Regions from separate parts of the Priestia sp. HNGD-A6 genome, predicted to be linked through region 3. Evidence: a T-box and tRNA genes for the amino acid it is inferred to sense, from the RefSeq annotation. Region 3 holds a T-box; the other regions hold tRNA genes.

Region 1 (7,452 bases), 190 kb from region 3:
CATGATGATTTGACGTCATCCCCACCTTCCTCCGGTTTGTCACCGGCAGTCACCTTAGAGTGCCCAACTAAATGCTGGCAACTAAGATCAAGGGTTGCGCTCGTTGCGGGACTTAACCCAACATCTCACGACACGAGCTGACGACAACCATGCACCACCTGTCACTCTGTCCCCCGAAGGGGAACGCTCTATCTCTAGAGTTGTCAGAGGATGTCAAGACCTGGTAAGGTTCTTCGCGTTGCTTCGAATTAAACCACATGCTCCACCGCTTGTGCGGGCCCCCGTCAATTCCTTTGAGTTTCAGTCTTGCGACCGTACTCCCCAGGCGGAGTGCTTAATGCGTTAGCTGCAGCACTAAAGGGCGGAAACCCTCTAACACTTAGCACTCATCGTTTACGGCGTGGACTACCAGGGTATCTAATCCTGTTTGCTCCCCACGCTTTCGCGCCTCAGCGTCAGTTACAGACCAAAAAGCCGCCTTCGCCACTGGTGTTCCTCCACATCTCTACGCATTTCACCGCTACACGTGGAATTCCGCTTTTCTCTTCTGCACTCAAGTTGCCCAGTTTCCAATGACCCTCCACGGTTGAGCCGTGGGCTTTCACATCAGACTTAAGAAACCGCCTGCGCGCGCTTTACGCCCAATAATTCCGGATAACGCTTGCCACCTACGTATTACCGCGGCTGCTGGCACGTAGTTAGCCGTGGCTTTCTGGTTAGGTACCGTCAAGGTACGAGCAGTTACTCTTGTACTTGTTCTTCCCTAACAACAGAGTTTTACGACCCGAAAGCCTTCATCACTCACGCGGCGTTGCTCCGTCAGACTTTCGTCCATTGCGGAAGATTCCCTACTGCTGCCTCCCGTAGGAGTCTGGGCCGTGTCTCAGTCCCAGTGTGGCCGATCACCCTCTCAGGTCGGCTATGCATCGTTGCCTTGGTGAGCCGTTACCTCACCAACTAGCTAATGCACCGCGGGCCCATCTGTAAGTGATAGCCGAAACCATCTTTCAATCATCTCCCATGAAGGAGAAGATCCTATCCGGTATTAGCTTCGGTTTCCCGAAGTTATCCCAGTCTTACAGGCAGGTTGCCCACGTGTTACTCACCCGTCCGCCGCTAACGTCATAGAAGCAAGCTTCTAATCAGTTCGCTCGACTTGCATGTATTAGGCACGCCGCCAGCGTTCATCCTGAGCCAGGATCAAACTCTCCGAAGAAATGTTTGACTTGCTCATTTAAAAAATAAAAATTAACGTTGACGTTTGTCGCTTTGTTCAGTTTTCAAAGTTCAATATATTTGGAGCGGGTGATGAGAATCGAACTCACGACATCAGCTTGGAAGGCTGAGGTTTTACCACTAAACTACACCCGCAATATGGCGCGCCCGAGAGGAGTCGAACCCCTAACCTTTTGATCCGTAGTCAAACGCTCTATCCAATTGAGCTACGGGCGCTTCTTATGATATTTACCGCCGTTGTTTTGGCGACTTTATTATAATATCATTTCTATTTTCTTATGTCAACACTTTTTTAAAAAGTTTTTTTGGTGCGGCCGAGAGGACTTGAACCTCCACGGGGTCGCCCCCACTAGGCCCTCAACCTAGCGCGTCTGCCATTCCGCCACGACCGCTAAATACATAAAATGAATAAGATGCGGGTGAAGGGACTTGAACCCCCACGTCGTAAAGACACTAGATCCTAAGTCTAGCGCGTCTGCCAATTCCGCCACACCCGCAAGAAATGAAAATGAGCCATGAAGGACTCGAACCTTCGACCCTCTGATTAAAAGTCAGATGCTCTACCAACTGAGCTAATGGCTCTTTATGGCTGGGCTAGCTGGATTCGAACCAACGCATGACGGAATCAAAATCCGTTGCCTTACCGCTTGGCGATAGCCCAATAATTTAAAATGGCGGTCCCGACGGGAATCGAACCCGCGATCTCCTGCGTGACAGGCAGGCATGTTAACCGCTACACCACGGGACCATCCAAAATTATGTATAAAACAGTCAAAATGGTGGAGGATGACGGGATCGAACCGCCGACCCCCTGCTTGTAAGGCAGGTGCTCTCCCAGCTGAGCTAATCCTCCACAGGATATGTAAATAAAAATCAATGGTGACCCGTACGGGATTCGAACCCGTGTTACCGCCGTGAAAGGGCGGTGTCTTAACCGCTTGACCAACGGGCCATTATAAAATGGCGGAGAAGGAGGGATTTGAACCCTCGCGCCGCTTACACGACCTACACCCTTAGCAGGGGCGCCTCTTCAGCCACTTGAGTACTTCTCCATATGGCTCCACAGGTAGGACTCGAACCTACGACCGATCGGTTAACAGCCGATAGCTCTACCACTGAGCTACTGTGGAATAATATTTATCAGACTTCTTACATTGTAATCGACATTATATGTAATGTCAATAAGTTTTTGTAATTTCTTTGCCGTTTATTTGAGACGGCTTTATTAATTTACCATAATGAATCTATTTTAGTCAAGCATCTTCTACATTTTTTTTAATTTACCTTTACACTTCCCACAAACATATTTAACTGTGTTCACTTTTCTTTTTCGAACATATTTTTGATCACACTGCATACATACATATATGTGCTCTTTTTTCTTTCCATCACTTTCTTTTTTCAATGCCTGACAAAATCGAGGTGCGTCTACTTCTTTCATTAACCTTTTAAAGTCTTGATCTCCATGCTTATACCCTTTCCCCTCAATATGCAAATGATAGTGACAGAGCTCATGTTTAATAATTTCTACTATTTCTTGTGTGCCATATTGTTCAAAGTATTTGTAGTTTACTTCTATATTAGATGTACGTAACAAATACCTTCCGCCTGTCGTACGTAACCGAGAATTAAAAGTGGCTTCATGACGAAATGGTTTGTGAAACAGCTTCAATGAAATTTCTTCTACAAGTATTTGTAAATCCTTATCATTCATCTTATATACTCCTCTACTGTATGAAATCACCTGACTAGCTCTTTGGGCATACACTTCATTACATACTCACTATTCACCTTATCATAAATGAAAAGGAGTGATTGTCCTTATGCCAATGTGGCTACAAAAACAAATGAGGCGCGCTTATTCTGAAAAAGACCGCGCACAAATAAAATTGCTCAACCAATGTTGGTTTTTTTATCAAAAAAATAATTCCGCTTCTTAAATCACTTCTTTTTACAAATAAAATTGCCTTTTCAGAAAATCTGAAAAGGCAATTTTATTATTGATGGGGCGGAATCATCGTCAGTGCAACTCTTCCTTTTTTCATATCTACGTCTTCTACCCACACATTCACCAAATCTCCTACTGAAACGACATCGAGGGGATGCTTAACGTACCGATTCGTTAATTTAGAAATATGGACTAGACCGTCTTGCTTAACTCCTATATCGATGAACGCTCCGAAGTCTACGACGTTTCGCACCGTTCCTTCAAGCTGAATACCTTTTGCTAGATCCTCTAGCTTCAAAATATCCTGACGGAGCAAAGGTTTTGGCAGTTCATCACGAGGATCTCTTTCCGGTCTTACGAGCGCTTCTATAATGTCTTTTAAAGTAAGCTCCCCTATACTTAGTTCTTCTGATATTTCGGGTAAAGAAATATGTTTTAATGCTTCTTTTACTTTCTCCGTTCCAAGTTCAGTCTCTTTCACTTCCGCTTTCTTTAAAAGCTTTTTAACGTCTCCATATGTTTCAGGATGGATACCCGTTCTGTCTAAAGGTTCTTCACCTTCTATAATACGTAAAAACCCAATACACTGCTCATATGTTTTAGCCCCTAGACGCGGAATTTTCTTCAACTGTTTTCGGTTAGAGAATTTTCCGTTTTCATCCCGATATTTTACAATGTTTTGAGCAACTGTCTTATTTAGACCAGCAACGTATTGTAGAAGCGAAGCAGAAGCCGTGTTTGCATTCACTCCTACTTGGTTTACTACTGTCTCTACAATAAAAGTCAGTGAATCATTTAATTGCTTTTGAGACACATCATGCTGATATTGCCCTACCCCTACCGACTTAGGATCGATTTTCACAAGCTCAGCCAGCGGATCTTGCAGCCTTCTGGCAATCGATACAGCGCTTCGCTCTTCTACTTGAAAATCAGGGAATTCTTCTCTAGCAACATCAGAAGCCGAATATACGCTTGCTCCCGCTTCATTCACAATCAAATAATAAACTGGGTTTTCAATTTCTTTAAGAACATCCGCTACAAATTGCTCCGTTTCGCGAGATGCCGTTCCATTTCCAATTGCCACTACTTCAATAGGGTATTCAGCGAACATTTTCTTTAATTTATTTTGTGCTTCAGCTGCTTTTCTCACAGGAGGATGTGGATAAATAACATCAATTTTTAATACCTTGCCTGTTTCATCGACTACAGCTAATTTGCAGCCTGTTCGAAAAGCTGGATCTACTCCTAATACCACTTTACCTTTCAATGGAGGTTGGAGAAGAAGTTTTCGTAAGTTTTCAGAAAAGATGTGAATGGCTCTTTCTTCCGCTTTTTCTGATAGGTCTTTACGAATTTCGCGTTCAATAGATGGTTCTATTAAGCGTTTATAAGCATCTTCTATAGCTGAGATGATATAACCTTCAGCTGAAGAATCCCTTTTCTTGATTACTTCTTTATGTAAATATGAAAGAATACGATCTGTAGGCGCGTCAATACTCACTTTTAAAATACCGTCTTTTTCTCCTCTATTCATAGCTAAAATACGGTGAGGAACGATTCGCTTTACCGCTTCTGTATATTCATAGTACATTTCATAGATATTTTTTTCATCTTTTTCCGGATCTTTGACTGAAGTAACAATTATGCCATCTTTTACAGTGGTCGTACGAATCCATTGACGGTAAGATGCTTCGTCAGAAATTTGTTCCGCTACAATGTCTAGGGCTCCCTGAATAGCTTCGTCAGAAGATTGAACTCCTGCTTCTTCATTTATGTATGTTTGCGCTTCAATGTTTACGTCAGAATTCGGGAAACTTAGTAGCCACTGTGCTAATGGTTCAAGACCTTTTTCTTTTGCTACAGTTGCTTTTGTACGTCGTTTTTGCTTAAAAGGGCGGTATAAATCTTCTACTTGCTGCAATTTCTTCGCTTGATGAATTTGAGCAGCCAGTTCCTCAGTTAATTTCCCTTGCTCTTCAATTAATCGGTGAACTTCCTCTTTACGCTCCTCTAAATTCATTAAGTAGTTCCAGGAATCTAAAATATTCCGGATTTGGACTTCATCCAAAGCACCAGTTTGTTCTTTTCTATATCGAGCAATAAAGGGAACTGTATTACCATCTTCTACTAAAGCAATTACGTTTTGTACTTGCTTGTGTGAAATCTCTACCTCTTTACTTACACGTTGAACAATTTGATTATCTAATTTCGTTGCAACAGACACAGCTTATCCTCCTACCTAAATGAAACTTTGTCTCTATTGTAACAAAACTCACATGCAATAACACATGTGAGCTAAAAAGAAAGGCTATGCAGTTGGAAGATGACCAGCGATATACGTAATATCGTCATTATGAGATCGAATTGCTGCCTGTAGGCGTGTCGACAATTGATCGACATTCATCGAGTTAGCAAAAACAGATTTAATCTCTTTTAATTCTAAGCCATCTGTATGAATCAAAAATTTAGAACCGGAGTCATATGGGAAGGTTTGTGTGCGGAACTTTTGAATTTTCCCTGATAAAAAACCTTGAATTGGCAGAGGGTACGTTAATTTCCCCTCCGGAGAATACAGATAAAAGCGGATATTACCTACATTTGTGTAATGAAATTCGTTATGTTTTTTATCAATTTTCAAAATAGCTACTGCTGCGCCTCTTGTATGTCGAGTAGCCTTGTTGCACTTAGAAATAATCTCATCTACATCTAGATGATGATGAGCTTTCGCTACATCCGTAACAGCTACAGAAGCGGCTCTGGCTTGTTCACCGCTTCCTAATCCATCTGCCACTGCACATAGAAAATAATCATCCGTTTCTTTGACATAGTAACTATCTCCACAACACACGTTCCCTTGCTTTGGCTCTTGATATATATGAGTTTGAATCGACTTTGTATTCGGGTCTACTGTCATCACGACATATACTCCGAATCGTTAGAATCTGAGCGAGCTGCAGTCCTTAGCTTATCAAGCGCTCTTCTTTGCAGTCGAGATACATGCATTTGAGAAATCCCTAATTTCTCACCGGCATCTTTTTGACTCAGATTTTCAATAAATGTATAGCGAATTACTTCTTTTTCTCTATCGCTTAATACATGAAGAATCTTTTCTAACACTAAGCGCTGATCAGTTTTCTCATAACCCGACTCTTGTTCACCTACTAAATCAAGGATTGTAACAGTACTTCCATCAGAGTCTGCTTCAATAGAATGATCAACAGACAACGCTTGATAACTTTGCCCCATCTCCATCGTTTCTAAAATTTCTTCCTCTGTCACTCCGATATGATCAGCAATTTCTTTTACTTGAGGAGATCGCTGTAAACGGGTTGTTAGCTCTTCGACAGCTGCTTTAATTTTAGGACCTAATTCTTTGATGCGGCGCGGTACGTGAACACTCCACGTTTTATCGCGTAAAAATCGCTTAATCTCTCCAATGATTGTAGGAACAGCAAACGATTCAAAACTTCTTCCAAATGAAGCATCATACCTTCTAATAGCTCCTAACAGTCCTAGCATCCCTACCTGCACAATATCTTCATGTAAGCTTCTGCCTTTTGAATAACGACGTGCAATAGATTCAACAAGGTTCTTGTAATGTACTACTAGATCACTTTGTGCTTCTTCATCCTGCGTTTTTTGAAAGCGCTCAATTCGTTCCTGAACCTGTTCTTTAGTTAATTTCATAGGTTGAGACTGTGTTTTCATCACTCTCCACCTGCTCTCTTTGCACATACTTAGTCATCATTAGCGTTACACCTTTTGAATTGACCATTTTCACTTCGTCCATTAGTGTTTCAATTAAATATAAACCAAGTCCACCTTCAGGAAGAAATTCAACTTCTTTTGATGTTTCATAAGGTCCTATATGTTCCTTAAGCTCTTCAAAATTAAAGCTTTCGCCTTTATCGACCACCATGATTTCTAAACGGTCATCAAATAAACCAAAACCTACTCTCACTTCACCATTTTCTTCATTCTTGTAAGCATGCTGTACGGCATTTGTACATGCCTCACTCACAGCAATTTTCATATCTTCAATTTCATCATAAGAAAAACCCATCCGATTCGCTACACCAGACAGCGTCAGTCGAATAATCGCTACGTAGTCTGGCTTAGCAGGAATCTTCATCTCAACAAAGTCATAAGGCTGTTTCATTTTACGCCACCTTCTACTTGTGAATTCACGTTTAAAATGTCTGTGAGGCCCGTAATATCAAATAAGCGCTTGATGCGCTCTGATACACCAACAAATTTCAAAGAGCCGT
Region 2 (7,452 bases), 570 kb from region 3:
ATCACTAAGAGAAGTGATTTTTAATGCTTTCCCCCATCTCTTAATCACAAAGCTAGCTAAATGTTTCGTTAGCCATAAACCTACAATCGATAAAACTAAGGCTGAAGCAATCCCTACATAAATATGTTTCTTCACATAGTGACCCATTTCGTGCGCCATGATAAACAAAATTTCACGTTCCGTCAATTTATTAAGAGTAGTATCCCATAACACAATTCTTGAATTAGAACCTATTCCCGTTACATATGCATTGAGAGAGTTCGTTTTTTCAGACATGTTTACTTCATATACATGCTTAGCAGGTATATGAGCTTCATCTGCTAAATGCAAAATTTTCGTCTCCAGCTCTTTATTCTTTAATGGATAAAAATCGTTATATAACGGATCGATAACCACTGGTTGAATAAACGTCAAAAATAGCGTAAATGGAATAGATACTAGCCACGCATACAGCCACCATCTTTTTGAAAACTTACGAATGAATGCATATAACACAGCAATCACTAAAAACATCGTGGCATAGTTCACCCAAAAATCTGTAAAAAGATCTTTCATCCATCCTTGGAAAGGTTGCGTCGTAATATGGTAAGCCGTTGAAAGCTTATAGCTAATCCAGTCCATAGGAAAAGAGTAGATCAGCAGCAGAACAGATAACCAAAATACATAAATAGCAGTTTGGAGAAGACTGAAACGGCTGACGTCTTTAGACCACTTATTCACTTTCTTAGACACACCTAACACTAAAATTAAAATAAACCCTAACCACTCATATGGAAATCGGATAAAAAAGAGCGCATCTCTAATCTTTGAATATTTTTCGGTTAACATAAGTTCTCTTGCATTCATAAACGTAGCCGGATCCACGCTGGTACCTTTTAATGATTGTGGAATAGAGGTGTCACTTATATAAAATAAATACACCCATATACAAGCTGCATATACAAGAAAAACTCCGATGGACCACAAAACAATTTTTTTCACGCATTCCCCTCCTTTTGTACAAACAGTATTCTGTTATTACTATTGTAGGTTTTTTTTCGAAATTTAGAACAAGCGTTTAGAGATGTGCTATAGGAAATGCAAATTGTGAAGAGAAAATCATAGAAAAACGAAAAACAGAGTTTATTCTTTTGTCTAAACTCTGTTTACAAACAAAAAAAGCAGTTTGCATATGCAAACTGCTTTTGAGATGACCCGTACGGGATTCGAACCCGTGTTACCGCCGTGAAAGGGCGGTGTCTTAACCGCTTGACCAACGGGCCAGTATGGCTCCACAGGTAGGACTCGAACCTACGACCGATCGGTTAACAGCCGATAGCTCTACCACTGAGCTACTGTGGAATATGGTGGGCCTAAGTGGACTCGAACCACCGACCTCACGCTTATCAGGCGTGCGCTCTAACCAGCTGAGCTATAGGCCCATTATTTGGAGCGGGTGATGAGAATCGAACTCACGACATCAGCTTGGAAGGCTGAGGTTTTACCACTAAACTACACCCGCGTTACTTAAGATGGGGCGACTGATGGGAATCGAACCCACGAATGCCGGAACCACAATCCGGTGCGTTAACCACTTCGCCACAATCGCCGTCTTAAAATGGTGGCTCGGGACGGAATCGAACCGCCGACACAAGGATTTTCAGTCCTTTGCTCTACCAACTGAGCTACCGAGCCAAACAAAATGGCGGTCCCGACGGGAATCGAACCCGCGATCTCCTGCGTGACAGGCAGGCATGTTAACCGCTACACCACGGGACCACTTTGGTTGCGGGGACAGGATTTGAACCTGCGACCTTCGGGTTATGAGCCCGACGAGCTACCGAACTGCTCCACCCCGCGATGATATGAATATGATATAAATAAATGGCGGAGGAAGAGGGATTCGAACCCCCGCGGGCTTTAACACCCCTGTCGGTTTTCAAGACCGATCCCTTCAGCCGGACTTGGGTATTCCTCCGTATATTTATAACAAATGTAACTTATATGGTAGCGGCGGAGGGAGTCGAACCCACGACCTCACGGGTATGAACCGTACGCTCTAGCCAGCTGAGCTACACCGCCATATTATTCGTTACAATTATTTAATTTCATTGGTGGAGCCTAGCGGGATCGAACCGCTGACCTCCTGCGTGCAAGGCAGGCGCTCTCCCAGCTGAGCTAAGGCCCCATAAATGGTCGGGAAGACAGGATTCGAACCTGCGACCCCTTGGTCCCAAACCAAGTGCTCTACCAAGCTGAGCTACTTCCCGTTTATGGCGCGCCCGAGAGGAGTCGAACCCCTAACCTTTTGATCCGTAGTCAAACGCTCTATCCAATTGAGCTACGGGCGCTTTATATGGAGCGGAAGACGAGGTTCGAACTCGCGACCCCCACCTTGGCAAGGTGGTGTTCTACCACTGAACTACTTCCGCTTATTAAAATGAGCCATGAAGGACTCGAACCTTCGACCCTCTGATTAAAAGTCAGATGCTCTACCAACTGAGCTAATGGCTCTCTATGGCTGGGCTAGCTGGATTCGAACCAACGCATGACGGAATCAAAATCCGTTGCCTTACCGCTTGGCGATAGCCCAATAAAATGGTGGAGGGGGGCAGATTCGAACTGCCGAACCCGAAGGAGCGGATTTACAGTCCGCCGCGTTTAGCCACTTCGCTACCCCTCCGATATAAATGGTGCCGGCAAGAGGACTTGAACCCCCAACCTACTGATTACAAGTCAGTTGCTCTACCAGTTGAGCTACACCGGCACGGTGGTGGAGGATGACGGGATCGAACCGCCGACCCCCTGCTTGTAAGGCAGGTGCTCTCCCAGCTGAGCTAATCCTCCAAATATCATACACAACATTAAATGTGTATATAAGTTTTTTACAAATGAGCCAAATAAAAAACCCCTAGACTCTTTTACAAGAGCATAAAAAGGGGTCTTATTCATTGCCTGGCAACGTCCTACTCTCACAGGGACAAAGTCCCAACTACCATTGGCGCTAAAGAGCTTAACTTCCGTGTTCGGTATGGGAACGGGTGTGACCTCTTCGCTATCGCCACCAGACAAGAGATTGCTCTCTCAAAACTAGGTAACAGTTTGCTGAGTAAAGCTTACGCTTTTAAAAGTTTGGTTAAGTCCTCGATCGATTAGTATCAGTCAGCTACACATGTCGCCACGCTTCCACCTCTGACCTATCAACCTGATCATCTTTCAGGGATCTTACTAGCTTGCGCTATGGGAAATCTCATCTTGAGGGGGGCTTCATGCTTAGATGCTTTCAGCACTTATCCCGTCCACACATAGCTACCCAGCGATGCCTTTGGCAAGACAACTGGTACACCAGCGGTGTGTCCATCCCGGTCCTCTCGTACTAAGGACAGCTCCTCTCAAATTTCCTACGCCCACGACGGATAGGGACCGAACTGTCTCACGACGTTCTGAACCCAGCTCGCGTACCGCTTTAATGGGCGAACAGCCCAACCCTTGGGACCGACTACAGCCCCAGGATGCGATGAGCCGACATCGAGGTGCCAAACCTCCCCGTCGATGTGGACTCTTGGGGGAGATAAGCCTGTTATCCCCGGGGTAGCTTTTATCCGTTGAGCGATGGCCCTTCCATGCGGAACCACCGGATCACTAAGCCCGACTTTCGTCCCTGCTCGACTTGTAGGTCTCGCAGTCAAGCTCCCTTGTGCCTTTACACTCTACGAATGATTTCCAACCATTCTGAGGGAACCTTTGGGCGCCTCCGTTACATTTTAGGAGGCGACCGCCCCAGTCAAACTGCCCACCTGACACTGTCTCCCGGCCCGATCAGGGCCGCGGGTTAGAATTTCAATACAGCCAGGGTAGTATCCCACCGACGCCTCCACCGAAGCTAGCGCTCCGGCTTCTCAGGCTCCTACCTATCCTGTACAAGCTGTACCAAAATTCAATATCAGGCTACAGTAAAGCTCCACGGGGTCTTTCCGTCCTGTCGCGGGTAACCTGCATCTTCACAGGTACTATAATTTCACCGAGTCTCTCGTTGAGACAGTGCCCAGATCGTTACGCCTTTCGTGCGGGTCGGAACTTACCCGACAAGGAATTTCGCTACCTTAGGACCGTTATAGTTACGGCCGCCGTTTACTGGGGCTTCGATTCAGAGCTTCTCCCAAAGGATAACCCCTCCTCTTAACCTTCCAGCACCGGGCAGGCGTCAGCCCCTATACTTCGCCTTGCGGCTTCGCAGAGACCTGTGTTTTTGCTAAACAGTCGCCTAGGCCTATTCACTGCGGCTCTCTCGGGCTATACACCCTACCAGAGCACCCCTTCTCCCGAAGTTACGGGGTCATTTTGCCGAGTTCCTTAACGAGAGTTCTCTCGATCACCTTAGGATTCTCTCCTCGCCTACCTGTGTCGGTTTGCGGTACGGGCACCTCCCGCCTCGCTAGAGGCTTTTCTTGGCAGTGTGGAATCAGGAACTTCGGTACTATAATTCCCTCGTCATCACAGCTCAGCCTTTATGATGAGCGGATTTGCCTACTCATCAGCCTAACTGCTTGAACGCGCATATCCAGCAGCGCGCTTACCCTATCCTACTGCGTCCCCCCATTACTCAAACGGCGGGGAGGTGGTACAGGAATATCAACCTGTTGGCCATCGCCTACGCTTTTCAGCCTCGGCTTAGGTCCCGACTAACCCTGAGCGGACGAGCCTTCCTCAGGAAACCTTAGGCATTCGGTGGACAAGATTCTCACTTGTCTTTCGCTACTCATACCGGCATTCTCACTTCTAAGCGCTCCACCAGTCCTTACGGTCTGACTTCGCTGCACTTAGAACGCTCTCCTACCACTGACATCAAAGATGTCAATCCACAGCTTCGGTGATACGTTTAGCCCCGGTACATTTTCGGCGCAGAGTCACTCGACCAGTGAGCTATTACGCACTCTTTAAATGGTGGCTGCTTCTAAGCCAACATCCTGGTTGTCTAAGCAACTCCACATCCTTTTCCACTTAACGTATACTTGGGGACCTTAGCTGGTGGTCTGGGCTGTTTCCCTTTTGACTACGGATCTTATCACTCGCAGTCTGACTCCCATGGATAAGTCTTTGGCATTCGGAGTTTGACTGAATTCGGTAACGCGTTGGGGGCCCCTAGTCCAATCAGTGCTCTACCTCCAAGACTCTCACAACATGAGGCTAGCCCTAAAGCTATTTCGGAGAGAACCAGCTATCTCCAGGTTCGATTGGAATTTCTCCGCTACCCACACCTCATCCCCGCACTTTTCAACGTGCGTGGGTTCGGGCCTCCATTCAGTGTTACCTGAACTTCACCCTGGACATGGGTAGATCACCTGGTTTCGGGTCTACAACCACATACTAAACGCCCTATTCAGACTCGCTTTCGCTACGGCTCCGCCTTATCAGCTTAACCTTGCATGGGATCGTAACTCGCCGGTTCATTCTACAAAAGGCACGCCATCACCCGTTAACGGGCTCTGACTACTTGTAGGCACACGGTTTCAGGATCTCTTTCACTCCCCTTCCGGGGTGCTTTTCACCTTTCCCTCACGGTACTGGTTCACTATCGGTCACTAGGTAGTATTTAGCCTTGGGAGATGGTCCTCCCAGCTTCCGACGGAATTTCACGTGTTCCGCCGTACTCAGGATCCACTCAAGAGGGAACGAAGTTTCAACTACAGGGTTGTTACCTTCTTCGACGGACCTTTCCAGGTCGCTTCATTTACTTCGTTCCTTTGTAACTCCGTATAGAGTGTCCTACAACCCCAAGAGGCAAGCCTCTTGGTTTGGGCTAATTCCGTTTCGCTCGCCGCTACTCAGGAAATCGCATTTGCTTTCTCTTCCTCCGGGTACTTAGATGTTTCAGTTCCCCGGGTCTGCCTTCAATATCCTATGTATTCAGATAAAGATACTGTTCCATTACGAACAGTGGGTTTCCCCATTCGGAAATCTCCGGATTAAAGCTCACTTACAGCTCCCCGAAGCATATCGGTGTTAGTCCCGTCCTTCATCGGCTCCTAGTGCCAAGGCATTCACCGTGCGCCCTTTCTAACTTAACCATTAGCGAATAAATGGTACAACGTAATGTTGTGTTATTTATTGGTTTGATTAAAGAAAAGTTTCACTTTTCCTCAGCAATTACTGTTATCTAGTTTTCAAAGAACAAAACAACTGACTTCAATCACATCATGATGAACATCACTGTGATATCTACGTGCAGTTTTGCGCCGAGTAATCGCAGGCGCAATTATTAATGAGAGATTGAACTCTCAAAACTGAACAAAGTGTCAAAACGTACGTCATGTAAAAATCCTTAGAAAGGAGGTGATCCAGCCGCACCTTCCGATACGGCTACCTTGTTACGACTTCACCCCAATCATCTGTCCCACCTTAGGCGGCTAGCTCCTTACGGTTACTCCACCGACTTCGGGTGTTACAAACTCTCGTGGTGTGACGGGCGGTGTGTACAAGGCCCGGGAACGTATTCACCGCGGCATGCTGATCCGCGATTACTAGCGATTCCAGCTTCATGTAGGCGAGTTGCAGCCTACAATCCGAACTGAGAATGGTTTTATGGGATTGGCTTGACCTCGCGGTCTTGCAGCCCTTTGTACCATCCATTGTAGCACGTGTGTAGCCCAGGTCATAAGGGGCATGATGATTTGACGTCATCCCCACCTTCCTCCGGTTTGTCACCGGCAGTCACCTTAGAGTGCCCAACTAAATGCTGGCAACTAAGATCAAGGGTTGCGCTCGTTGCGGGACTTAACCCAACATCTCACGACACGAGCTGACGACAACCATGCACCACCTGTCACTCTGTCCCCCGAAGGGGAACGCTCTATCTCTAGAGTTGTCAGAGGATGTCAAGACCTGGTAAGGTTCTTCGCGTTGCTTCGAATTAAACCACATGCTCCACCGCTTGTGCGGGCCCCCGTCAATTCCTTTGAGTTTCAGTCTTGCGACCGTACTCCCCAGGCGGAGTGCTTAATGCGTTAGCTGCAGCACTAAAGGGCGGAAACCCTCTAACACTTAGCACTCATCGTTTACGGCGTGGACTACCAGGGTATCTAATCCTGTTTGCTCCCCACGCTTTCGCGCCTCAGCGTCAGTTACAGACCAAAAAGCCGCCTTCGCCACTGGTGTTCCTCCACATCTCTACGCATTTCACCGCTACACGTGGAATTCCGCTTTTCTCTTCTGCACTCAAGTTCCCCAGTTTCCAATGACCCTCCACGGTTGAGCCGTGGGCTTTCACATCAGACTTAAGAAACCGCCTGCGCGCGCTTTACGCCCAATAATTCCGGATAACGCTTGCCACCTACGTATTACCGCGGCTGCTGGCACGTAGTTAGCCGTGGCTTTCTGGTTAGGTACCGTCAAGGTACGAGCAGTTACTCTTGTACTTGTTCTTCCCTAACAACAGAGTTTTACGACCCGAAAGCCTTCATCACTCACGCGGCG
Region 3 (7,452 bases):
TCAACTCTTTTATTAATTTTTTTAAAAAAGATGTTCATTAAAAATTAATTTAATGAACATCTTCTACTTTTATTTAGAAATAACTTCTTTATTTCCCATATATGGACGCAGCACTTCTGGAATTTGAATTGATCCATCTTCCTGCTGGTAGTTTTCTAAAATTGCAGCTACCGTACGGCCAATTGCTAAGCCAGAACCATTTAGTGTATGAACATGTTCTGGTTTTGCTTTTGTATCACGGCGGAAGCGAATATTAGCACGGCGAGCTTGGAAGCTTTCAAAGTTTGAACAAGAAGAAATTTCACGATACGTTTCATAACTTGGAATCCAAACTTCAATATCATACTTTTTGGCTGCTGTGAAACCTAAGTCAGCTGTACACATGCTTAGAACTCGGTAAGGTAAACCTAATAGTTGAAGAACCTTTTCAGCATGGCCCGTTAATTTTTCTAATTCATCATAAGAATCTTCTGGCTTAACAAAGCGAACAAGTTCTACTTTATTAAACTGATGCTGGCGAATAAGCCCACGTGTATCTCTTCCTGCAGAGCCTGCTTCTGAGCGGAAGCAAGCACTATACGCTGTATAAGCAATTGGAAGCTGATCTCCGCTTAAAATTTCATCACGATGTAAATTTGTAACTGGTACTTCAGCTGTAGGAATTAAGAAATAATCTTCTTCTTTAATTTTAAATGCATCTTCTTCAAATTTAGGAAGCTGCCCTGTTCCTGTCATACTTGTACGATTCACCATATATGGAGGAAGGATTTCTTCATAACCATGCTCATCCATATGTAAATCCATCATAAAGTTAATAAGAGCACGTTCTAATCTTGCACCTAACCCTTTATAAAATACAAAGCGGCTTCCCGTTACTTTCGAAGCTCTTTCAAAATCTAAAATATTTAAATCTGTTCCTAAATCCCAATGCGGTTTTGGTTCAAAATCAAATTGTTTAATTTCTCCCCATTTGCGAACTTCTACGTTATCATCTTCAGTTTCACCTACAGGCGTACTTTCATGTGGAACGTTAGGAATTGAAAGCAGCAATAGCTCTAACTCTTCTTCAACGCTGCGAAGCTCTTCATCCAATTGCTTTACGCGGTCTCCTACTTCACGCATTTCGACGATTAAATGATCAGCATCTTGTTTTTCACGTTTCAATTGTGCAATTTGCTGTGATACTTCATTTCGCTTGCTTTTTAACTCTTCTGTTTGAGCAATTAGCTCACGGCGTTTTGCATCTAACTCTTCAAAGCGACCTAAGTCCGTTAAGTCCTCACCACGAAACTTGAGCTTTTCTTTTACTTCATTAAAATTAGCACGTAAAAATTTTAAATCTAACATACTGAGTACCTCCTTTAGTATAAAAGGGCAAAATAAAAACTCTCATCCCTGTGAAAGGGACGAGAGTTTACCCGCGTTGCCACCCTAATTGAAAGCTAAAATAAGCCTTCCTCTTAAACCAGATAACGGATGAACCGAAACTGCCTACTACTTTTTCGACAGCTTGCTCCAGGACGGATTCATAAGAATTGATTATCGATTCACACCAGCCATCGACTCTCTTGAAATCAAAAATCTTATTACTATTTCCTATCAACGCTTTATACCAATATCATTTTTATTAATCATAATGTACTACAAGTCTTTACAAGATGCAATTCATTTATACAGGTTTTTTCGAAGCTTCTTCAACCATTGCTACAAAATACTGAGCCATGCGAGCATCATCTGTTAATTCTGGATGAAACGAACATCCTAAGAATTGACCTTGTCTTGCTGCAACAATTCGGTCGTTATGCATTGCCAAGACTTCAACGTTTTCTCCTACTTCTACAATATGCGGAGCACGGATAAATACGCCTATAAAATCTTCACCAATATCTTTAATATTTAGAGCAGCTTCAAAGCTATCTCGTTGGCGCCCAAATGAATTTCGAGCTACCGTAATATCCATAACACCTAAATGGGGCTCTTCACGGTCAACAACTTGTCCTGCAAGTAAAATTAAACCCGCACACGTACCAAACACCGGTTTACCTGCTTGTGCAAACTGGCGAAGAGGTTCCATAAAGCCATACTTGTCAATTAGACGACGCATCGCTGTGCTTTCGCCGCCCGGTAGGATTAAACCATCTATTTCGTCTAGCTGTTCAACTTTTTTAATGATAATGGCTTCAGCGCCTGCTGCTTCTAATGCTTGTGCATGCTCGCGAAAGGCACCTTGTAATCCTAACACGCCTACTTTTACCATTTTGTCAAAACTCCCTTTAAATTACCATCCACGCTCTTGCATGCGGTTTTCTGGTAATAATGATGAAATTTCAATCCCTTTCATTGCGCTTCCTAATCCTTTTGACAAGTTTGCAATGAGTTCATAATCTTGATAATGCGTTGTTGCCTCAACGATTGCTCGAGCAAATTTTTCAGGGTTGTCGGATTTAAAGATTCCTGAGCCAACGAACACACCGTCTGCTCCAAGCTGCATCATTAACGCTGCGTCTGCTGGTGTTGCTACACCGCCCGCTGCAAAGTTTACAACCGGTAGGCGGCCTTCACGTTTAATTTGCAGTAATAACTCATAAGGCGCGCCTAATAGTTTTGCCTCTGTCATTAACTCATCTTCGTCCATGCCCACAACTTTACGTACTTGAGCGTTTACTTGGCGCATATGACGCACTGCTTCCACGATGTTTCCTGTCCCTGGTTCGCCTTTTGTACGAAGCATTGCAGCTCCTTCAGCAATACGGCGGGATGCTTCACCAAGATCACGACAACCGCACACAAATGGAACCGTAAATGTATTTTTATTTAAATGAAACTCCTCATCAGCTGGAGTCAACACTTCACTTTCATCGATGTAGTCTACACCCATCGCTTCTAGCACGCGTGCTTCAACAATATGGCCAATACGAGCTTTTGCCATAACTGGAATGGACACAGCATTCATCACTTCTTCAACAATTGTTGGGTCTGCCATACGAGACACGCCGCCTGCTGCACGGATATCAGCTGGAACACGCTCTAATGCCATAACGGCAACAGCGCCTGCTGCTTCTGCAATTTTTGCTTGCTCTGCGTTGATCACGTCCATGATAACGCCACCTTTTTGCATTTCCGCCATTCCTCGTTTTACACGATCAGTACCTGTAATGTTATTCATGTTTGTCTTCCTCCTGTATCAAGTGTTTCACAATAATTTTTAGTGTATATACAAAATTCAAAACTTAGTGTCTATTTTACCGTATTTTTCGGAAAATTCCTATCTAATTTATAGATTATATACAAACAAATCTAAAAATAAAAAAAAGAGATACTCCCTTGTAGTATCTCTTCTTTCTCTTGAGTTATCATTAAAACCAGTTATTCACTGTATTTGCAGCATTCATCCAAATATCGCTGAAGAAGTTACCAATACTGCGAATAGCGAGAGAGAACCATCCAGCTTTTTCAACAGATTCGTTTGTCACGACCGGCGTCATGCTATCTGTAGTTTGGCCTCCTACATAGCCTAGATCTTTAAGATTGCTGTTTGTTGCACTTACATAAGCAACTGTTTCTCCTTTTTTAATAGGAGCAACAACTTTTTGATCGTTCATAACTTTATCGTTTAACTTAAAGTTGATTTTAGTATGATCTTTTTGACCTTTTTCGGTAATAATTTTTACCGAATTCTTTGGAGAAACGGAAGCTTCTTTTGATTTTCCTTTAGCAACATCAATTGTTTCATGCCCTTTAATCTCGCCGTTAGCAGGCACTACTTCTTTTAACTGAAAATGACTAAAAGCATAATCCAATATCTTTTTCGTTTGAGAAAAACGAGCAGCTTCTGTAGACTTACCGTTTTCCTTGGCATTCATTACAACTGTTATGTATCTTACCCCGTTACGCTCTGCAGTTCCAGTGAAACATTGACCTGCAAAATCTGTATGACCAGTTTTTAAGCCGTCTACGCCGCTGTATGCAGCTGAAAAACCAGGGAGCATCTTATTCCAATTGTTCATTTTTGTTTCGCCTTGTTGCCCTTGTCTAAACATCTTGGAAGGAGTTTTGGCTACTTCCAAAGATTCTGGATAATCATGAATCAAGTGATAAGCAAGAGTAGCAACTGCCCGAGCAGATAGGAGGTTCTCATCTTCTTCCTTTGTTCCTTTTGGATACATCCCTTTTAACAAGGAATTAGAAAGACCTGTAGAATTGACAAATTTTGATTCACCCATATTTAATTTTTTTGCTGTTTCATTCATTAACTTAATGAAACCTTCTTCAGAACCACTGACAGCTTCAGCTAAAGCAATGGCTGCTCCATTAGCTGAATAAATAGCCATGGCATCATATAATTCTTTTACCGTATATTTTTGGTTTTCGATTAATGGTACATTTGATAATCCATAATCCTGAGAAATTTTAGCTGCATATTTACTAACTGGCACACGTTGATCCCAAGATAATTTCTTATCTTTTATGGATTCTAATACTAGGTATTCCGTCATCATTTTTGTCATGCTTGCAATACCTAATAAAGCATCCGTATTTTTCCCGTATAGCACTTTCCCCGTACTTGCCTCTACTAAAATGGCTGCGTCTGCTTCAACGCCAATATCATCTGTCTTAGAAGCAGCTGATGCTTGTGTAGAGACAAAAAATACGCTGGCCATTAACATAACAGCAATGACACAAATTAATTGTTTCTGTACTGCGTTTCTCACTCTATACCCTCCAAACGTAAACTCACATAAATGTAATTTTATCATACTAAAATTTAAAAAAATAGATAAAGAAGTACTGTTACATTCATGATTAATGACATAAAAAACACGTTTCCCTATTAAGGAAACGTGTTTTTTACACATTCATGATTATCTCATAGAATAGTTAGGAGATTCTTTTGTAATTTGTACATCATGTGGGTGACTTTCTCTTAAGCCTGCTCCAGTCATACGGATGAATTGTGCCTGTTCACGTAACGCTTCTAAGTTAGCTGAACCACAGTAACCCATTCCTGCACGTAAACCACCAATCATTTGATATAAAGTATCTGCTACAGGTCCTTTGTAAGGCAAACGGCCTTCGATACCTTCTGGAACTAATTTTTTATTATCTTCTTGGAAGTATCGATCTTTACTTCCTTTTTCCATAGCTCCCACAGAGCCCATTCCACGATACACTTTAAAGCGTCTTCCTTGGTAGATTTCTGTTTCGCCAGGGCTTTCTGTCGTTCCTGCTAGAAGGCTTCCTAGCATTACTGTATGTCCACCAGCTGCAAGTGCTTTTACGATATCTCCAGAGTACTTAATACCGCCATCTGCAATAATAGCTACCCCGTGCTTACGAGCTTCAGTTGCACAGTCATATACTGCCGTAATTTGTGGAACGCCTACACCAGCGACAACACGAGTTGTACAAATTGAACCAGGTCCAATTCCTACTTTTACTACGTTTGCTCCGGCTTCAATTAATGCTTTTGTACCTTCAGCCGTTGCTACGTTACCAGCAATAATATTTAATTCTGGATATGCCTCGCGAATGCTGCGCACTGTATCTAAAACGCCTTGTGAATGTCCATGCGCTGTATCAATAACGATAACATCAACGCCAGCTTGTACTAATTTTTCGATACGAACATTTGAATCAGCTGTTACGCCAACAGCTGCTCCAACTAATAATCGACCTTGTTGATCTTTAGCTGCATTTGGAAACTCAATTACTTTTTCAATGTCTTTAATTGTGATAAGGCCTTTTAATACGCCATTGTCATCTACAAGAGGTAACTTTTCAATTTTGTATTGCTGTAGAATTTTCTCTGCTTCTTCTAAAGTCGTTCCTACTGGAGCAGTAACTAATTCTTCTTTTGTCATTACATCAGCAATTTGCATTGAATAATCTTGGATGAAACGCAAGTCACGGTTTGTAAGGATTCCAACTAGTTTTTGTTCTTCTTCGTTGTTGACAATCGGCACACCTGAGATACGATATTTGCCCATTAAGTGTTCAGCAGCAAATACTTGGTTTTCAGGAGTTAAAAAGAAAGGATCCGTGATAACACCACTTTCAGAACGTTTTACTTTATCAACTTGTTCTGCTTGCTGTTCAATCGACATGTTTTTGTGAATGATACCCAAACCACCTTGTCTAGCCATCGCAATAGCCATTTCAGCTTCTGTAACTGTATCCATTCCTGCACTGATGAACGGCACCTTTAATTTTAATGTTTTTGTTAGTTCAACACTCATATCAACGTCTTTAGGTAGTACCTCAGATTTTGCTGGCACCAGTAAAACGTCATCAAATGTTAAGCCTTCTTTAGAAAATTTGCTTTCCCACATTATAGAATCCTCCTTTAAACGACAGAATATTATTAGTAGATTAACAAGCAGATATGTACCTGTCAATAACTTCACTAGATATCAGATAATTCTAATAAAAAGAAAAGGTGATTTAGTTGCATAAATTTAATGATGTTTGGACGTCCTACAATTTATTTTTCTCCGTTCCTTTTGTACAAGATTTTTTAAAAAAGCGCTATCAAAAATTGAATTATAGCGATGCAGAGCAACATAGTTTTAAAAACAGTTACCCATTTATTTATTATTTGGAACACAGTAAAAATTATTATCAAGTTGCGGCACAATCTCCTGTATCAGTTCAACCCGTTTTATTATTTTATGGAATGTCACAGCTGTTAAAAGCTTGTTTGTTAACACAAAACCCCGTATATCCCGAAAATACGGCGGTGTTAGCACATGGAGTATCAACACGAAAAAGAAAAAAACAAAGTTATGATTTTTTAGATGATGAAGTTAAGATTCAAAAAAGCGGTTTATTTTCACAAGTAGGAGAAGAATTGTTTCATGTGAAACAACTAGAAGGTAGTAAATATACAATGAATTATCTGTTGTCTTGTGTACCTGAATTAGATACATTATTTTTAAATTTGGGCACGAGGCCATCTTCCCATTTAACAACTATTGGATCGCTTCCAGCTACCTCTTTGCCTATTCCTGAACAAGTTACACGGTGTTATCATATGAATCACGAAAGACTCTATTCTTTTTTAAAAGAGCGTTCCCGTCTATCATTGTCTTTGGCAGAAGATCAGGTATGTATTCTTGATCCTTCAAGCTGTTTATATAATTGTTCACCTTTTATGTACAATTTCCAAGCTAACACGCTGCATGCACCGTTGGAAAAAGATAGCTGCTTATATTTCCCTGAGATGTTGGCACATTACTTATTACTTTATAATTTAAGTATGATTTCACGTTATGAAACAGAGTGGTGGTATGAATTATTGCATACATACTCTTCGAAAGATTATCCATTTATCTTGAGGTTCCTTGAGGTTACAGCTCAAAAGATTCCTTACTTAATTTCTTGTTACTTAAATGAACACACAAAAAAAGACTAGCTAAAATAGCTAGTCTTTTTTCAAGTGCCTGGCAACGTCCT
Region 4 (7,452 bases), 390 kb from region 3:
CACGGAAAAACTGCTCAAACTCGTGTTCGCCAGTTCCTAAAATAACAATTTGGGCTCCTAAGTTAACCGTCTCATGGAAAACGTGCTTGACTAAATCCAATCCCTTCTGCTGGGTTAACCTTGTAACCATCGAAATAATTGGAACATCCTTATTTTCCTCTAATTCAAGATAGCGCTGGAGCTCTTTTTTATTTTTATATTTTCCTTCAATCTCTTCTACAGAATAAGGATAAGATATAAGCTGATCTGCGTCTGGGCTATAAGCTTCTTCATCGATTCCATTTACAATCCCAATTAAATCTTGATTTCGCTGACGCAATAATCCATCTAAACTTTCTCCGTAATAGGGCATTTGAATTTCATCTCGATATGTAGGACTTACCGTGGTAATTTTATCAGCTGATACAAGAGCCGCTTTCATAAAATTAATATTCCCATAAAACTCGAGCTGGCTTGTAGTAAAATAATAATCATTTAAATTTAATAGCTCATATAAATTGCTTTTAGGGAAAATTCCTTGGAATTGCAAGTTATGAATCGTAAAGACCGTCTGGATATGATCATACATATCATAATTAGCACGAAGTAAAAATGGAATCATAGCCGTATGCCAGTCGTGACAATGAATGATATCAGGCTCATTCTCTAAAAATGGGATAGCTTCAAGCACAGCTCTGCTGAAGAAAGCAAATCGTTCAGCGTCATCGTAGTGCCCATATAAGCTATCTCTTTTAAAATAATATTCATTATCAATGAAAATATATTTAACGCCATCCATCGTTAACGATTCAATCCCACAGTACTGTCTTCTCCACCCAACCTGCACATGAATAACTTTTTCAAGCACCATTTCATCTTGATAATGTTGAGGAATGGTTCCGTACTTTGGCATGACTACACATACGTTCGTTCCTAACTTTTTTAATTCTTTAGGCAGGGCACCTGCTACGTCTGCTAATCCTCCTGTTTTAATAAAAGGTACACATTCTGATACAGCAAATAATACATTCACGACTTCATCAACGCTCCTTGAGTTGTTCCTTTAGCAATGACTCTAGGTAGACCTGACTCACCTAGCAACGTTTCATTACTTCCTATTTTCACATCTTTGTCTAAAACAACATTTTCTAATACACTATTTTCTAAAATAACGCCTTTTTGCATCACAATGCTATTCTTAACGACCGTACCTTTTCCAATTTTAACGCCTCGGAAGATAATACTATTTTCCACATGTCCTTCAATCACGCACCCGTTTGCGATCATTGAGTTTTTCACAACCGCTTTTTTTGCGTAACGAGTAGGCGGTTCATCTTTTACTTTAGTGAAAACAGGACGTTCGTTGATAAATAACTGCTTCCAAACATCTGGAGATAAAATTTCCATACTTGTTTTATAGTAGGCATCTAAGCTAGAAATCTCAGCCGTATATCCATGGTGCTCGTACTTTTCTACACGATGAGATTGTGCCATATATCGAACCATTTCTTTAATCGTATAAAAATCATGCGATTCATTTTGCAAAATATTAACTAGAATAGATTTATTAATAATATACATATTAAGCGATTTATCACCCTGCTTCATTTCAGTAATATCTGCATTTGAAGCAATATGACGCTGCAGCACGTGCTCAAAGTCAACTGTACATATCGTATAACTATTAGCAATTAATACGTATTCCTGCTTACTTCTTAAGAAATAATCAATATGATAACGGAACTGCGTGAATAGTGATGGACTCTCTAAGTGTAAATCACTTGTCATAGGAGGGAAGATAAACAATCCATCTCGCTTCCGATCCAAATCCCATTCTTTTCCTGAACCTATATGATCCATCAATGCGCGATAGCGATCACGAGGAAAAATGGCAACGCTCGAAATTCCAGAGTTCACCATATTAGAAAGCGTAAAATCGATTAATCGATAGCGCCCTGCAAAAGGAATGGCAGCAATCGATCTATAAAAGGTTAAAGGCTGCAGCGCTGTTGTGTTTGTACAAGCATCAATAATACCAAGCATTTGATTATTCAATGTCGTTCATCCTCTCTGTTCGTTAAATGCATTTAGCAACTGATTCAATCAATTCTTGAGTAACAAGAATTACTTCTTCGCTTCCTTTGGTCGGTCGAATGATAGTACCGTCTGGAACTTCAATGTCCGATGGAACAATTGCGTTTTCAATATATACGTTAGAGCCTATCTTTGCAGTAGGCATGACAACCGTTTTCTTAACTTCAGAACCTGAACCGATTTGTACACCTGGAAATAACACGGACTGCTCTACGTTTCCTTCGACAACGCACCCTTCATTTACTAATGACTCCACCACGCAGGCGTTTGGCGCAATATATTGAGGAGGCTGATTAGGGTTAACAGAGTATACTTTCCATGAAGAGTCAAATAAATTAAGCTCGTCTTTATCACATAACAAATCCATATTCGCTTCCCATAAGCTTTTTACAGTTCCTACATCTTTCCAATAACCTTGGAATGGATATGCAATTAGCTTTTTCTTTTCATCTAGTAAAAGCGGAATAACATCTTTACCAAAATCATGGCTTGAGTATGGATTGCGTGCATCCATTTCTAAATATTCTTTTAAAATACTCCATTTAAAAATATAAATCCCCATAGAAGCTAGATTATTTTTAGGACGCTGTGGCTTTTCATCGAACTCCATTACATCTAGGTCACTATTTGTATTTAAAATACCAAAACGGCTCGCTTCTTCCCAAGGTACTTCAATAACAGAAATCGTTACATCTGCTTCTTTGTTTATATGATAATCAAGCATATTTTCATAGTTCATTTTATAAATGTGATCACCTGATAGAATCAGTACGTACTCAGGATCATATTGTGTCAAATAGTTTAAATTTTCATAAATAGCGCTAGCCGTGCCTTTATACCACTTTACTCCATCTGACTCCGCGTATGGAGGCAATACTGTGACGCCACCATTCCGTCGGTCCAAATCCCAAGCGCTTCCAATTCCAATGTATGAATTGAGAACTAGCGGTTGATATTGTGTTAATACACCTACTGTTTCAATACCTGAATTTGTACAATTACTTAAAGCAAAATCAATAATTCGATACTTACCACCAAATGGTACAGCTGGCTTTGCTAGATTTTTTGTAAGTGAACTTAGCCGACTACCTTTTCCTCCTGCCAATAACATCGCTACGCATTTCTTTTTTAACATGTTGTTTTCTCTCCCCTCGTTTTCTCTTTGCTCGTAGTATACTAATGCCAAACGGCGGAATATTCATTTCAATGCAAAAAGGTTGACCGTGAAACGATTCATCCACTGATTTTAATGCCTTTTTATTTACAATGCCTGAACCGCCGTACACTTCGTCATCACTGTTAATAACTTCAATGTACTCTGTCTCAACTGGAACTCCAACTTTGTAAGAATGATATGGATACTCAGAAAAATTGCTAACAACTATAAAAATCTCCTGATTTTCTTTCGACTTGCGAATAAAGGAGAAAATTTGTTGATGATGATTGTTAACATCAATCCATTCAAATCCATCTGGATTATGGTCTAATTCATATAAAGGCTTGCTTCTTTTATAAATCTTGATGAGATCCTTCATATATCCGTTAAGATTGCGATGCATGTCAAAGTCATAAAGCATCCAGTCTAATTCTTCCAAATCTTTCCACTCATCAAATTGGCCAAACTCTCCGCCCATAAATAAAAGCTTTTTTCCAGGGTGTGCAAAGAAATATCCATATAGCAGTCGAAGCTGTGCAAACTTGCGCCAGTAATCACCTGGCATCTTATTAAGCAATGATTTTTTCCCATGTACGACTTCATCATGAGAAAGCGGCAAAATAAAGTTTTCGTTAAACGCATACATTAGTGAAAAGGTCATTTTATCGTGAAGATAGGGACGTCTTTCCACGCCAGCTTCCATGTACGTTAAAACGTCATTCATCCATCCCATGTTCCACTTATAATTAAAGCCTAAACCTCCCTCATACGTAGGTGCTGTAACAAGGGGCCAATCCGTTGAATCTTCTGCCATCATTAATATCGTTTCATCAGATTTAAAAACAGCTTCATTCAATTTTTTTAAGAAGCTGACAGCTCCATCATTTACTGCTTTTCCAGAAGAATTTTGCCAATAAAGCATATTAGCTACAGCATCTACTCGAAATCCATCTATGTGGAAGTACTCCAACCAAAACAAAGCGTTCGAAATGAGAAAACTTTGTACTTCAGGCTTGCCTAAATCGAAATTAGCTGTTCCCCAAACATAGTTTTCACGGTCGGGTTCTTTTTTGTATTCATAAGTAGGTTCTCCATCGAACATATACAGACCATGTTCATCCTTACAAAAATGCCCGGGTACCCAGTCTAAAAGAACGCCTATATTATTTTGATGACACTCATCTATAAAGTTCATCAACTCTTTAGGTGTACCGTATCGACTGGTAGCAGAATAGTATCCAGTTCCTTGATATCCCCAGGATCGGTCGAGCGGATGCTCAATGACTGGTAATAACTCAATATGTGTAAAACCTTGTTCAGCAATATAAGGAATAAGCTCCTGTGCTAATTCACTGTATGTATAAAGGCTGCCATCTTCATGAGTCCTCCAAGACCCTGCATGCAGCTCGTAAATACACAGTGGTCTTTCATATATATTTTGCTGTTTTTTCTTTCTACGCCAATATTGGTCGTTCCATTTGTACCCATCCAATGAGTAAACAATAGACGCAGTGTTTGGACGCACTTCACTGAAGAAAGCGTATGGATCTGCTTTTAATTTTTTTTGATTGCTTTGTGTGATGATTTCATATTTATAAATAGTCCCTTGTTCTAATTCAGGGATAAATGTCATCCAAATACCTTCTTCATTAACTTTAACCATTGAATGTTGAAAACCGTTCCATTTATTAAAATCACCTACAACGCTTACACCCTTTGCATGAGGTGCCCACACGCAAAATCGTACGCCTTCAATTCCTTCTACCGTTACCTGATGCGCACCGAAAATAGAGTAACTGCGAAATAAGTTTCCTTCGTGATACAAATGAACATCAAATTCAGTAGGCTGAACCGCTAGATTCACTTTTGCCACCCCTTTAACTTCAAACATAATATACGCACATAATATACGCTTCTTACCACTCATTCCCTTTTATAGTAAAAACATAAACCTTTTCTACAAATATAATAGAATAAATGTTCTTTAAAATTACTCTTTATTCCATACTCTTCATACTTTATTACTTTATGAATAATTCCATATGATATAGGGAAAATCCTGCTTAAAACTTACTTTTTATTCTGAAAATTCATGGTAATTATTCCTAACTATTATTCCTGTTTACTTAATCTTTAAAAAAGCGCAAATAAAAAAAGGTTTGCATATATGCAAACCTTTTTAAGATGACCCGTACGGGATTCGAACCCGTGTTACCGCCGTGAAAGGGCGGTGTCTTAACCGCTTGACCAACGGGCCATATTTAAATTTAAAACGACTGGCGGAGAAGGAGGGATTTGAACCCTCGCGCCGCTTACACGACCTACACCCTTAGCAGGGGCGCCTCTTCAGCCACTTGAGTACTTCTCCGTATGGCTCCACAGGTAGGACTCGAACCTACGACCGATCGGTTAACAGCCGATAGCTCTACCACTGAGCTACTGTGGAATATGGTGGGCCTAAGTGGACTCGAACCACCGACCTCACGCTTATCAGGCGTGCGCTCTAACCAGCTGAGCTATAGGCCCATTATTTGGAGCGGGTGATGAGAATCGAACTCACGACATCAGCTTGGAAGGCTGAGGTTTTACCACTAAACTACACCCGCGTTACTTAAGATGGGGCGACTGATGGGAATCGAACCCACGAATGCCGGAACCACAATCCGGTGCGTTAACCACTTCGCCACAATCGCCGTCTTAAAATGGTGGCTCGGGACGGAATCGAACCGCCGACACAAGGATTTTCAGTCCTTTGCTCTACCAACTGAGCTACCGAGCCAAACAAAATGGCGGTCCCGACGGGAATCGAACCCGCGATCTCCTGCGTGACAGGCAGGCATGTTAACCGCTACACCACGGGACCACTTTGGTTGCGGGGACAGGATTTGAACCTGCGACCTTCGGGTTATGAGCCCGACGAGCTACCGAACTGCTCCACCCCGCGATGATATGAATATGATATAAATAAATGGCGGAGGAAGAGGGATTCGAACCCCCGCGGGCTTTAACACCCCTGTCGGTTTTCAAGACCGATCCCTTCAGCCGGACTTGGGTATTCCTCCGTATATTTATAACAAATGTAACTTATATGGTAGCGGCGGAGGGAGTCGAACCCACGACCTCACGGGTATGAACCGTACGCTCTAGCCAGCTGAGCTACACCGCCATATTATTCGTTACAATTATTTAATTTCATTGGTGGAGCCTAGCGGGATCGAACCGCTGACCTCCTGCGTGCAAGGCAGGCGCTCTCCCAGCTGAGCTAAGGCCCCATAAATGGTCGGGAAGACAGGATTCGAACCTGCGACCCCTTGGTCCCAAACCAAGTGCTCTACCAAGCTGAGCTACTTCCCGTTTATGGCGCGCCCGAGAGGAGTCGAACCCCTAACCTTTTGATCCGTAGTCAAACGCTCTATCCAATTGAGCTACGGGCGCTTATTAAAATGGTGCCGAGGGCCGGACTTGAACCGGCACGGTAGTCACCTACCGCAGGATTTTAAGTCCTGTGTGTCTGCCAATTCCACCACCCCGGCAGGACTTATATACGTGGAGCGGAAGACGAGGTTCGAACTCGCGACCCCCACCTTGGCAAGGTGGTGTTCTACCACTGAACTACTTCCGCGCATATATGAAATTAAGTAAAGATGCGGGTGAAGGGACTTGAACCCCCACGTCGTAAGACACTAGATCCTAAGTCTAGCGCGTCTGCCAATTCCGCCACACCCGCGTGTGAATATTAAATGGTGAGCCATGAAGGACTCGAACCTTCGACCCTCTGATTAAAAGTCAGATGCTCTACCAACTGAGCTAATGGCTCGAAAAAAATGGTGCCGGCAAGAGGACTTGAACCCCCAACCTACTGATTACAAGTCAGTTGCTCTACCAATTGAGCTACACCGGCGTGCAATCTCTGACTTAAATAGTCGATGGTGGAGGATGACGGGATCGAACCGCCGACCCCCTGCTTGTAAGGCAGGTGCTCTCCCAGCTGAGCTAATCCTCCGATATAAAAGCCTGGCAACGTCCTACTCTCACAGGGACAAAGTCCCAACTACCATTGGCGCTAAAGAGCTTAACTTCCGTGTTCGGTATGGGAACGGGTGTGACCTCTTCGCTATCGCCACCAGACATATTATATTATACACTATTATATAAAGAAAGCAATACTTTTTTTCGAAAGATTTATTCTTTCAAAACTAGATAACAGTTTGCTGAGTAAAGCT

What was found. The T-box of region 3 lies ahead of serS (serine--tRNA ligase). A T-box ahead of a tRNA ligase gene usually reads a tRNA of that ligase, here a tRNA-Ser.
Region 1: it encodes a tRNA-Ser, which carries the amino acid that the T-box ahead of serS (serine--tRNA ligase) is inferred to sense. The anticodon was not compared.
Region 2: it encodes a tRNA-Ser, which carries the amino acid that the T-box ahead of serS (serine--tRNA ligase) is inferred to sense. The anticodon was not compared.
Region 4: it encodes a tRNA-Ser, which carries the amino acid that the T-box ahead of serS (serine--tRNA ligase) is inferred to sense. The anticodon was not compared.

The regions. Positions count from the first base shown of each region.
Region 1 is NZ_CP138621.1:2,555,024-2,562,475, forward strand. Features, by position in the region: rRNA gene SCI76_RS12825 (16S ribosomal RNA) at 1-1,216, opposite strand, end outside; tRNA gene SCI76_RS12830 (tRNA-Gly) at 1,298-1,371, opposite strand; tRNA gene SCI76_RS12835 (tRNA-Arg) at 1,376-1,452, opposite strand; tRNA gene SCI76_RS12840 (tRNA-Leu) at 1,543-1,628, opposite strand; tRNA gene SCI76_RS12845 (tRNA-Leu) at 1,651-1,733, opposite strand; tRNA gene SCI76_RS12850 (tRNA-Lys) at 1,746-1,818, opposite strand; tRNA gene SCI76_RS12855 (tRNA-Gln) at 1,823-1,897, opposite strand; tRNA gene SCI76_RS12860 (tRNA-Asp) at 1,909-1,984, opposite strand; tRNA gene SCI76_RS12865 (tRNA-Val) at 2,014-2,089, opposite strand; tRNA gene SCI76_RS12870 (tRNA-Glu) at 2,114-2,188, opposite strand; tRNA gene SCI76_RS12875 (tRNA-Ser) at 2,198-2,288, opposite strand; tRNA gene SCI76_RS12880 (tRNA-Asn) at 2,292-2,366, opposite strand; gene SCI76_RS12885 (SprT family protein) at 2,501-2,950, opposite strand; gene cmpA (cortex morphogenetic protein CmpA) at 3,060-3,176, shown strand; gene SCI76_RS12895 (Tex family protein) at 3,234-5,408, opposite strand; gene SCI76_RS12900 (PP2C family serine/threonine-protein phosphatase) at 5,493-6,098, opposite strand; gene sigB (RNA polymerase sigma factor SigB) at 6,098-6,892, opposite strand; gene rsbW (anti-sigma B factor RsbW) at 6,858-7,343, opposite strand; gene SCI76_RS12915 (anti-sigma factor antagonist) at 7,340-7,452, opposite strand, start outside.
Region 2 is NZ_CP138621.1:2,172,273-2,179,724, forward strand. Features, by position in the region: gene SCI76_RS10860 (M48 family metallopeptidase) at 1-981, opposite strand, end outside; tRNA gene SCI76_RS10865 (tRNA-Glu) at 1,191-1,262, opposite strand; tRNA gene SCI76_RS10870 (tRNA-Asn) at 1,267-1,341, opposite strand; tRNA gene SCI76_RS10875 (tRNA-Ile) at 1,345-1,421, opposite strand; tRNA gene SCI76_RS10880 (tRNA-Gly) at 1,428-1,501, opposite strand; tRNA gene SCI76_RS10885 (tRNA-His) at 1,513-1,588, opposite strand; tRNA gene SCI76_RS10890 (tRNA-Phe) at 1,599-1,674, opposite strand; tRNA gene SCI76_RS10895 (tRNA-Asp) at 1,683-1,758, opposite strand; tRNA gene SCI76_RS10900 (tRNA-Met) at 1,763-1,839, opposite strand; tRNA gene SCI76_RS10905 (tRNA-Ser) at 1,865-1,957, opposite strand; tRNA gene SCI76_RS10910 (tRNA-Met) at 1,985-2,061, opposite strand; tRNA gene SCI76_RS10915 (tRNA-Ala) at 2,092-2,167, opposite strand; tRNA gene SCI76_RS10920 (tRNA-Pro) at 2,173-2,249, opposite strand; tRNA gene SCI76_RS10925 (tRNA-Arg) at 2,254-2,330, opposite strand; tRNA gene SCI76_RS10930 (tRNA-Gly) at 2,337-2,411, opposite strand; tRNA gene SCI76_RS10935 (tRNA-Lys) at 2,421-2,493, opposite strand; tRNA gene SCI76_RS10940 (tRNA-Gln) at 2,498-2,572, opposite strand; tRNA gene SCI76_RS10945 (tRNA-Tyr) at 2,579-2,662, opposite strand; tRNA gene SCI76_RS10950 (tRNA-Thr) at 2,671-2,746, opposite strand; tRNA gene SCI76_RS10955 (tRNA-Val) at 2,751-2,826, opposite strand; rRNA gene rrf (5S ribosomal RNA) at 2,933-3,048, opposite strand; rRNA gene SCI76_RS10965 (23S ribosomal RNA) at 3,112-6,047, opposite strand; rRNA gene SCI76_RS10970 (16S ribosomal RNA) at 6,306-7,452, opposite strand, start outside.
Region 3 is NZ_CP138621.1:2,744,890-2,752,341, forward strand. Features, by position in the region: gene serS (serine--tRNA ligase) at 70-1,347, opposite strand; T-box leader at 1,400-1,612, opposite strand; gene pdxT (pyridoxal 5'-phosphate synthase glutaminase subunit PdxT) at 1,670-2,257, opposite strand; gene pdxS (pyridoxal 5'-phosphate synthase lyase subunit PdxS) at 2,279-3,166, opposite strand; gene SCI76_RS14005 (serine hydrolase) at 3,357-4,712, opposite strand; gene guaB (IMP dehydrogenase) at 4,863-6,329, opposite strand; gene SCI76_RS14015 (YaaC family protein) at 6,446-7,411, shown strand; rRNA gene rrf (5S ribosomal RNA) at 7,438-7,452, opposite strand, start outside.
Region 4 is NZ_CP138621.1:3,135,408-3,142,859, reverse strand. Features, by position in the region: gene glgA (glycogen synthase GlgA) at 1-1,012, opposite strand, end outside; gene SCI76_RS16050 (glucose-1-phosphate adenylyltransferase family protein) at 1,009-2,034, opposite strand; gene SCI76_RS16045 (glucose-1-phosphate adenylyltransferase) at 2,057-3,208, opposite strand; gene glgB (1,4-alpha-glucan branching protein GlgB) at 3,159-5,120, opposite strand; tRNA gene SCI76_RS16035 (tRNA-Glu) at 5,415-5,486, opposite strand; tRNA gene SCI76_RS16030 (tRNA-Ser) at 5,507-5,597, opposite strand; tRNA gene SCI76_RS16025 (tRNA-Asn) at 5,601-5,675, opposite strand; tRNA gene SCI76_RS16020 (tRNA-Ile) at 5,679-5,755, opposite strand; tRNA gene SCI76_RS16015 (tRNA-Gly) at 5,762-5,835, opposite strand; tRNA gene SCI76_RS16010 (tRNA-His) at 5,847-5,922, opposite strand; tRNA gene SCI76_RS16005 (tRNA-Phe) at 5,933-6,008, opposite strand; tRNA gene SCI76_RS16000 (tRNA-Asp) at 6,017-6,092, opposite strand; tRNA gene SCI76_RS15995 (tRNA-Met) at 6,097-6,173, opposite strand; tRNA gene SCI76_RS15990 (tRNA-Ser) at 6,199-6,291, opposite strand; tRNA gene SCI76_RS15985 (tRNA-Met) at 6,319-6,395, opposite strand; tRNA gene SCI76_RS15980 (tRNA-Ala) at 6,426-6,501, opposite strand; tRNA gene SCI76_RS15975 (tRNA-Pro) at 6,507-6,583, opposite strand; tRNA gene SCI76_RS15970 (tRNA-Arg) at 6,588-6,664, opposite strand; tRNA gene SCI76_RS15965 (tRNA-Leu) at 6,674-6,762, opposite strand; tRNA gene SCI76_RS15960 (tRNA-Gly) at 6,777-6,851, opposite strand; tRNA gene SCI76_RS15955 (tRNA-Leu) at 6,875-6,956, opposite strand; tRNA gene SCI76_RS15950 (tRNA-Lys) at 6,971-7,046, opposite strand; tRNA gene SCI76_RS15945 (tRNA-Thr) at 7,055-7,130, opposite strand; tRNA gene SCI76_RS15940 (tRNA-Val) at 7,157-7,232, opposite strand; rRNA gene rrf (5S ribosomal RNA) at 7,242-7,357, opposite strand.